4 regions of the Listeria tempestatis genome follow, and region 2 is predicted to be linked to each of the others. Evidence: riboswitches for the same ligand, from Rfam matches in the RefSeq annotation. Region 2 holds a riboswitch; each other region holds the start of a gene.
What was found. Region 2 has a riboswitch for S-adenosylmethionine ahead of metE (5-methyltetrahydropteroyltriglutamate--homocysteine S-methyltransferase). Riboswitches for the same ligand answer to the same signal wherever they lie in the genome.
Positions count from the first base shown of each region.

Region 1: it holds a riboswitch for S-adenosylmethionine, as region 2 does, so the genes downstream of both, R8923_RS11195 (VOC family protein) here and metE (5-methyltetrahydropteroyltriglutamate--homocysteine S-methyltransferase) in region 2, are expected to answer to the same signal.
Region 3: it holds a riboswitch for S-adenosylmethionine, as region 2 does, so the genes downstream of both, R8923_RS11940 (MetQ/NlpA family ABC transporter substrate-binding protein) here and metE (5-methyltetrahydropteroyltriglutamate--homocysteine S-methyltransferase) in region 2, are expected to answer to the same signal.
Region 4: it holds a riboswitch for S-adenosylmethionine, as region 2 does, so the genes downstream of both, R8923_RS07745 (methionine ABC transporter ATP-binding protein) here and metE (5-methyltetrahydropteroyltriglutamate--homocysteine S-methyltransferase) in region 2, are expected to answer to the same signal.

Region 1 is NZ_CAUYTK010000009.1:92,733-94,931, forward strand. Features, by position in the region: gene rpiB (ribose 5-phosphate isomerase B) at 105-560, shown strand; SAM riboswitch class I at 615-717, shown strand; gene R8923_RS11195 (VOC family protein) at 786-1,457, shown strand; gene R8923_RS11200 (hypothetical protein) at 1,573-1,851, opposite strand; gene R8923_RS11205 (ArsR/SmtB family transcription factor) at 1,864-2,136, opposite strand.
Region 2 is NZ_CAUYTK010000001.1:2,244-4,442, forward strand. Features, by position in the region: gene R8923_RS00110 (MFS transporter) at 1-1,054, shown strand, start outside; SAM riboswitch class I at 1,110-1,216, shown strand; gene metE (5-methyltetrahydropteroyltriglutamate--homocysteine S-methyltransferase) at 1,307-2,199, shown strand, end outside.
Region 3 is NZ_CAUYTK010000011.1:48,105-50,303, forward strand. Features, by position in the region: gene R8923_RS11935 (aminotransferase class I/II-fold pyridoxal phosphate-dependent enzyme) at 1-721, opposite strand, end outside; SAM riboswitch class I at 874-985, shown strand; gene R8923_RS11940 (MetQ/NlpA family ABC transporter substrate-binding protein) at 1,129-1,947, shown strand; gene R8923_RS11945 (methionine ABC transporter ATP-binding protein) at 1,960-2,199, shown strand, end outside.
Region 4 is NZ_CAUYTK010000004.1:222,669-224,867, reverse strand. Features, by position in the region: gene R8923_RS07755 (sensor histidine kinase) at 1-770, shown strand, start outside; gene R8923_RS07750 (hypothetical protein) at 847-981, shown strand; SAM riboswitch class I at 1,033-1,139, shown strand; gene R8923_RS07745 (methionine ABC transporter ATP-binding protein) at 1,219-2,199, shown strand, end outside.

The DNA of each region.
Region 1 (2,199 bases), on a different contig from region 2:
GTTCTTTAGGATGATTCATAGCCATTTCCAACTTTAAAAACTTCCATTTTATAAATTAATTTTAACGTGTATAATGAATATAATAACCTTGAGGAGGAATCTAAATGAAAATCTCAAAAGTTGCCATCGCTTCTGATCACGGAGGTATAACACTTCGAAAGAACATCATTACGTTTTTAAAAGAACAGAAAATTGATTTTGAAGAATTCGGACCAGAAACTCCCGATTCTGTTGACTATCCAAACTTAGCATTTACCGTTGCCCAAAAAGTTGCTTCCGGCGACGTAGAACGCGGCATTTTAATTTGCGGCACTGGCGTTGGTATGAGCATTGCTGCAAATAAGGTACACGGTATTCGTTGCGCTCTCGTTTCTGATACCTTTACGGCACATGCTACACGAGAACATAATGATTCCAACGTCCTCGCACTAGGCGCCCGTGTTACCGGCCCGGGACTTGCACTCGATATTGTTAAACTTTGGTTAGAAACGGACTATGAAGGCGGACGCCACGCAAATCGCCTTAGCCAAATTGAACAGTTTGAAAACACTCAAAGTTGATTTTTCCTAAAAAAAATGGTTTAATGTTTATAATCCAAATGAAAATACTCGGAATTCTTATCAAGAGAGATGGAGGGACTCGGCCCTGTGATATCTCAGCAACAGACCTACGGGCACTGTGCTAAATCCAGCAGGCGTAAAGCTTGGCAGATGAGAAGAGTTTGTTTTATGCACTCTTCTTTTTCTGAAAGGAGAGTTTTTCTTTTGTCGAAAGGAGCAAATAAAATGAATTCATTATCCGTTAGTCATGCCGTTCATTTCGTTCACGATTTAGAAGCAGTATGCACACAATTGCATCATTTTGGTTTAAAATTGTACACAAATAAAAAGCGTAGCCTACCCGGCACCCGGTCAGCCGTCACAGATTTTAGTTCTCCTCATATCGAATTTTTAAGTATTACTGAAAAAACAGCCGCATCCAAAACTTTCCTAGGAAAAGAGGCCCTTACTTATTTACCCGTCAAACAAATTTTAGGGCACCTTGTTATGGAAACTGATGATTTAGATGGCCTTCGCAAACACCTTTTTAAAAAAGGGCATGAACTAATACCCATCTCAGCGGCAGAAGAGACTGGACCAATTTACGCTATTTCAGGCTCATTAAACGGCCTAGCTTATCCACTTATCCAGAAAAAAGAAGCGGCGGTACCATCGAAAAATTTTCATACACTTAAAGAAATCCGCATTCGTGTGGATAACCCCAAATTTGCGCTAAAATACTGGGCAGAGCTTTTTAATCTACAGGTTATCCACAATTCGCTATTTTTTGGTGATATTGCTGTACATTTTACAAAAGGATCAGCTAATCGCTTACATGCACTTGTGTTTGATGCTACATCAGATGTTATTAGTCAAACGGAATTTCGAATTGGAGAAGGATTTTATCGCTTCCGCTAGCCTACTTATACACATAGTTATCCACATTATCCACAAATGCTTATCCAATTGCTTGACGCACCCTATTTTATACTTGTGGATAAAAACACCCGTAACTTTTCGCCTTGTGGAAAAGTTACGGGTGTTTTTCAATTAATTGTTTGACCAATTCATCGTGGTCGATTTCTAAATTGCCATTTTGATATTCTGAGCGTAGCCATTCATACGCCTGCCATTGCTTGGCGCGCAATTGTTGGCAAGTCGCTGCTTCGAACAGTAAAGTTTGGGCTTCTAAGACGGCATCTTGGTCTTGGTAGAGGTCAGCGCTTAAAATGATACGGTCTAAAATGGCAATAATTCGCGCATCAAAACAGCCTAGCGCATACGCTTCTTCTAAATCGGCTAAATAATTCATTTTTCGTCTCCTCTACTTTAAAACATCAAAAAACGATTGTGCGCCAGCAATTAGTTCCGCGTTGACCGAATAAATATGCGTCGTTCCTTCCTTTCGTAGCTGAATTAAATCGGCATCTTTCAAAATTTTAATATGGTGCGATAAGGTGGATTTGGCGATTTGATATTCGCTGCAATTTACGGAGCGTTCCCCGTTTTTTAGTAGGCAACGAAATATATTTAAGCGAATTGGATCAGCGAGTGCTTGTAAAATTATTAATAATTTTTCCTCAGATAAAGTTTTCATAAAACTATCTTATCATAGGACGATTTATTTGCCGATAAAAACATTCTGTGCTAAAGTACAATA
Region 2 (2,199 bases):
TATGGGGATTAGTTCGGGAGTGAATGGACTTCATGCGACGGGAATTTATATTGGCGTTTTATTGGTGTCACCGTTTATTGAAGCACCGCTACATAAATTTGGCTTTAAGCCAATTATTATAGTTGGTGGGGGATTAGTTCTGGTGGCGCTATTTTTGTTTCCAATGTGGTTTAATTTGTATTTTTGGTTTTTATTGCGTCTTATTATTGGCGTGGGGGATCATATGTTGCATTTTTCATCGCAAACTTGGATTGGAGCTACAACAGAGGAAAGTAAACGTGGAAGGAATATGGCAATTTATGGCTTGTTTTTTTCACTTGGATTTGCAGTTGGTCCGCAGCTTGTAAATTTAATGGATGTGAGTCCTAACTTACCTTTCTATATTTCTGGCGTGCTAGTTCTCGTCGCATGGGGACTAATTTTTACGCTGAAAAATGAGTTTATTTCAGAAGAAACAGAAATTCGTAAACTTTCTTTTTTTGATAGTGTGAAACGTTTTTCGGATGTTATGAAAATTGCATGGGTGTCAATGATTCCACCATTTTTATGTGGTGTTTTGGAAACTGCCTTAAATGCGACTTTTCCAATTGTTGGGCTTAGATTTGGAATCGAAACGTATATGATTACGTTTATTATTTCTGCTTTCTCGGTGGGGACGATTTTATTTCAGGTTCCAATTGGGATTCTTAGTGACCGGTTGGGGCGCGGGCGCGTGTTGCCGATTTTGACGTTTTTAGGTGGTCTCGTTTTCTTTTTAGCAGCATTTGTTTCTAATGATTTGCTTTTTATTGTGATTTTCTTTGTGCTTGGGATACTTGTTGGTTCGCTTTATTCCCTAGGTCTTTCGTTTATGACGGATTTGACGCCGCTTGATCTTCTTCCTGCGGGGAATATTTTGGTTGGGATGTGCTTTAGTGCGGGGAGTATTTTGGGACCAACTGTAACGGGAGCTCTCATTAGCTTGGTTGGTCCGCAGAGCTTTTATTTTACGGTAGCAGGACTTCTTATTTTAGGGGGAATTTTATTATTTTCAAAAAAAAGATTGACAGTATAGATTCGTTTTTGGTATTATGATTTCAATACATTTGTTATGTAAATTAAATAGGAAACTCTTATAACGAGTGGTAGAGGGACTGGCCCGATGAAACCCGGCAACCTTTCAATTTTTTGAAAAGGTGCTAAATCCTGCAAAGCGTGATGCTTTGAAAGATAAGAGAGAACTAATTTTTCGTTTATTTTCGAATTATTTTAGCCTCTCTATCTAGGGAGGCTTTTTCGCGTCATAAATAAAGAGAGGATGAGGTAAATGGTAAAAGTACTTAGTTCAAATTTAGGGTATCCACGTCTTGGTGAGAAACGCGAATGGAAGAAATCGTTGGAAAATTTTTGGAATAACAAAATTTCAGAAGATACTCTTCTTTCTGAAACAAAAGCAATTCGATTTGCTGCTTTAAACAAACAGAAGGAAAAAGGGATTGACATTATACCAGTTAACGATTTTACGTTGTATGACCATGTACTTGATTTAAGCGTGGCGTTTGGCGTAATTCCCAAGCGGTTTGGGAACTTTACGAATGAGGTATCACTGCGTACATATTTTGATATTGCACGTGGAAACAAGACAGCAGTAGCTTCAGAGATGACGAAATGGTTTAACACAAATTACCACTACATTGTTCCAGAACTTCAAGATGTGGAGCCAAAACTCTTAGAAAATAAAGCGCTAAAAGCATATTTAGAAGCGAAAGAAGAGCTCGGGATTGATGGAAAGCCGGTCATCATAGGGCCGATTACTTATTTGTCGCTTGGAAAAGGTGCTGATAAAAATGATTTCAAGAGCTTAATTCAGAAGTTTTTGCCGCTTTATAAAACGATTATTGAAGAACTGGATGCGGCGGGCGCGAAATGGATTCAACTTGATGAACCTATTCTTGCAACGAGTTTAGAAAAAGAAGAAGTGGCGCTTTTTGATGAGGTGTATGCGGAATTACGGGCGGCGGCGCCACATGCAAAATTGATTTTGCAAACCTATTTTGAGAGTGTGGATGAATATGAGACGATTGTGAAGTTGCCGGTTGATGCGATTGGGCTTGATTTCGTGCATGATCACGGGGAAACGCTTGAAAAAATTCAAAAATTTGGTTTTCCAGATAATAAATATTTGGCGGCAGGAGTCATTGATGGGCGTAACGTTTGGCG
Region 3 (2,199 bases), on a different contig from region 2:
TATTGTATGTTTTGGATAGCGTATACAGCTCAATTCCGACGTCCTTTGCCCCTTTTGTTTGGAGAAAACTAATTGGTTTAGCGCCAAAACCGATAGCCCCGTAAGCGAAATCGTGCACGACTGCAATCTCGTTTTCCTTAGCAAATGAAACGGTGTCTTCGAAAAACGTTTCCGTGGCGATAGCGCCCGTTGGATTGTTCGGATAATTTAAATACATTAACTTCGCATCAGACCGTGTCTCCGCATCTATTTGTGCATAATCTGGTAGAAATTGATTTTCTTCCAAAAGAGGCATTAACTTGTACACGACATCCGCTAAAACCGCCCCGGACAAGTAATCTGGGTAGCCTGGGTCTGGTAAAAGCATTTTCTCCCCTGGGTCAAGAAGACACATTGGCAACTCCACAAGCCCTGTTTTTGTCCCAAATAAAATCGCCACTTCTTTTTCAGGATCTAAAGACACTCCGTACTCTCTTTCATAAAAATCGGCAGCTGCCTTTTTCAGTTCTGCCTTGCCGCGAAACAAAGAATACTTGTGATTTTGCACATCACTTGCGGCATTTTTTAATGCTTCTACGATATTTTGCGGCGTAGGCTGATCAGGATTTCCTTGCCCCAAATTGATGACATCATGCCCTTCTGCAATTTTGCGATTTACATTTTGTACGAGCTTTGAAAAAAACTGCTCTGGCAAGTTTTCAAGCTTTTTAGAAAATCTCATTTCGTACGCCTCCCGTTTTATGTTTCATTGTTAAATATCTTAAAGTTTTCTTGCAATTTTGTCTAGTCTAGAAATAAAAAACATTAAAAAAGCATTGACAACGGTCATAAAAATCGGTATATTTTTACGTAACAAGTTTTTATAATGTAGTTCTCTTATCGAGAGAGGCTGAGGGACTGGCCCGATGACGCCCGGCAACCTAACTTTTTTAAAGTGAAGGTGCTAATTCCAGCAAAATGGCATCGCCATTTTGGCAGATGAGAGGAGTTCGAATACGCAAGACATTCAACTTCTCTATTCTGATGGTAGAGGGGTTTTATTTATGTTCTAAAGGCAGTTGTATCCTTCTCTCAAACTAGAATGTTTATAAAAATTTAAATTCAGAGACATATGGGGAGGAATTTTTTATGAAAAAGAGAACTAAAGGTATTTTGATTGCACTTACTGGAGTAGCATTACTGGCACTTTCTGCTTGTGGCGGAGGTAAATCCGAAGCGCTAAGTACGGAAAAAATTACAATTGGCGTAACAGGTGGCCCGCATCAACAAATTGCGCAGGAAGTGAAAAAATTAGCCAAAAAAGACGGACTTGACATCACCATTAAAACCTTTGATGATTACAACACGCCAAATACTGCACTAAATGATGGGGATTTAGACGCGAATAACTACCAAACCATTCCATTTTTAGACGCACAGAAAAAAGATAAGGGCTATAAAATCGACCAAGTCTTTAAGACGGTTGCTTTTCCAATGGGGATTTACTCCGATGACATTAAAGATATTAAAGAGCTTAAGAAGGGGGATAAAATTGCGGTTCCAAATGATCCTTCGAACGAGTATCGCGGCTTAAAACTTTTTGAAGACGCTGGTGTCATTAAGTTGAAAGACGGCGTGGAAGAAAAAGCAACGAAAAAAGATATCGCGGAAAATCCGCTTGATTTAGAAATCATTGAACTTGAAGCTTCACAAATCCCAGCTCAACTCGGTGAAGTAAAAGCCGCTGCCATTAACACCAATTTTGCAATGGGCGCTGGACTTACAATTAATGACGATTCAATTTTCCATGAACCAACAAAAGACAATCCGTATCCAAATGTGTTCGTTGTACGCACTGAAAACAAAGACGATGAAGTAGTCGACACACTAAAAAAATATTACCATTCCGATGAACTAAGAAGCTTCATTGAAAAAGAATTTAAAGGGTCTGTTGTACCTGCATTTTAGGGAGTTGTAATCATGATTAAACTAGAACATGTTAGCAAGACTTTTAATGTTAACGGGCGAATCGTTCAGGCGGTAAAGGACGTTTCGCTTTCCGTCCAAAAAGGTGAGATTTACGGGGTTGTGGGTTATAGCGGCGCCGGAAAAAGTACGCTTGTCCGTTGTATTAATTTTTTAGAACAGCCGACAAAAGGTACGGTTCATATCGCAAATGACAATCTTGCAGAGCTTTCAACTAAAAGCTTGCGTTTAGCG
Region 4 (2,199 bases), on a different contig from region 2:
CGATGAGTCTTGTTCCAGAAATTCGCGAACTAGAAATGAATATTGAGAAGATGCGTTCACGCCAAGAAAATTTAATGAAGCAGGAACAAGAAGCGCAACAGGCGAAAAATGATTTAATCACAAATGTATCACATGATTTAAGAACGCCGCTCACTTCCATTTTAGGCTATTTGAGTTACATTCATGATGATCGTTACCGAGATGAAGTCGAACTCAAATATTACACCGAGCTTGTTTATGACAAGGCAAAGCATTTGCATAAGCTCATTGATGATTTATTTTCTTATACAAGATTAGAAAGTGCAGAATATACGCTGGAAAATGATCGGTTAGATATGGTCGAGCTGCTCCGCCAACTTGTCGCAGAATTTGATGGACTTGCACGTGATAAGGGCATGGAAATCATTGAAACTTATGAGGCGGACAATTTGGTAGTAAGTGGTGATGGCAATCAAATTATGCGTCTTTTTGAAAACCTATTTTCAAATGCACTGAGATATGGCGAGGGAAATCAACATATCGATTTAATTGCCCGAAAAGAAGAAGACTTTGCGGTAATTGATGTTATTAATTATGGTGAGGAAATTCCTGCGCTTGATTTGCCGCACTTATTCGATCGTTTTTACAAAGTAGATAAAAATCGTACAACGACAGGAACGGGTCTAGGTCTTGCGATTGCAAAATCAATTGTGGAGCGCCACGGCGGTCTTGTGATGGCAACAAGTAAGCATCATAAAACAACATTTACTGTGAAACTGCCACTCATCTAATCTTTAGCTTTTCTTTCTTTTTTCTTTCTCGTGTTTTTAGCTTGGCGAAGTAAAATTTAAGCTAGGAGGGGAAGAAATGACAAAGAAAAGCTTTTTTATTATGTCGATTGCAATTTTAACTGTCATCGCTGTCTTTTATTTTACATACCAAACGAACTCCGTACTATCATCCATAAATCCAAAATTTACTGTTGACAAAAGAGCATTCTAAATGTAATATGAAAAAACAGGACGCGTTTCATACGCGCCACTAAAAATTTAATTCTTATCAAGAGTGGCGGAGGGATATGCCCGACGAAGCCCAGCAACCTAAGTACACACTTAAGGTGCTAATTCATACAGGACAAAATTGGTTCTGAAAGATGAGAAGAAAGTCGTACAACGTTAAATTCGTGCCTTTCTGCTCATGCAGAAAGGCTTTTTATATTGAGAGAAAAAGGTGAAGCGAATGATAACACTCCAAAATGTAGTAAAAGACTACACGACAAGAAGGAATAAGGTACGAGCCGTTGATGATGTTAGTTTGGAAATCGCAGAAGGTGAAATTTTCGGTGTCATTGGTTATTCTGGCGCAGGGAAAAGTAGTCTAATCAGGCTGTTCAACGGTTTGGAACTTCCGACAGCGGGACAAGTTGATGTAAACGGTAAGGTAGTAAGTCAAATTCGCGGGCGAGAACTTCGGAAGGCTCGGCAAAAAATTGGGATGATTTTTCAACATTTTAATTTGTTGTGGTCGCGAACGGTTTTTGATAATATCGCGTTCCCACTAGAAATTGCAGGTGTACGCGGACAAAAACGCAAAGAACGTGTAAACGAACTCATCCGCTTAGTCGGACTTGAAGGGAAAGAAAAAGCATACCCCTCGGAACTTAGTGGCGGTCAAAAACAGCGTGTTGGTATTGCACGGGCGCTCGCAAATGATCCAACCGTTCTACTTTGCGATGAAGCTACAAGTGCGCTCGATCCGCAAACAACGGATGAAGTTTTAGAACTGCTATTAGATATTAACAAGCGTTTAAATTTGACGATTATCGTCATTACGCATGAAATGCATGTTATCCGTAAAATTTGTAACCGCGTTGCCGTTATGGAAGCTGGGAAGGTCGTTGAGCTAGGGGACGTGTTAGAAGTTTTCAAACATCCGAAACAAGCTGTCACGAAACGATTTATTGAACAAGTCACAGAATCAGATGAAACGGAAGAATTAATTCGCCTCCTGCTTGAAAATTACTCGGAGGGCAAACTCGTTAAACTTCTTTTCATGAGTGAAAATGCGACAAGACCAGTCATTTCGGAAGTAGCGAAACAACATGATGTATCACTAAACGTGCTTCACGGCAGTTTAACACAAACACAAAATGGTGCTTACGGGACGCTTTATGTGCAAATTGAAGGTAGCGATATTGAAATTGAAAATACCATTCAACAT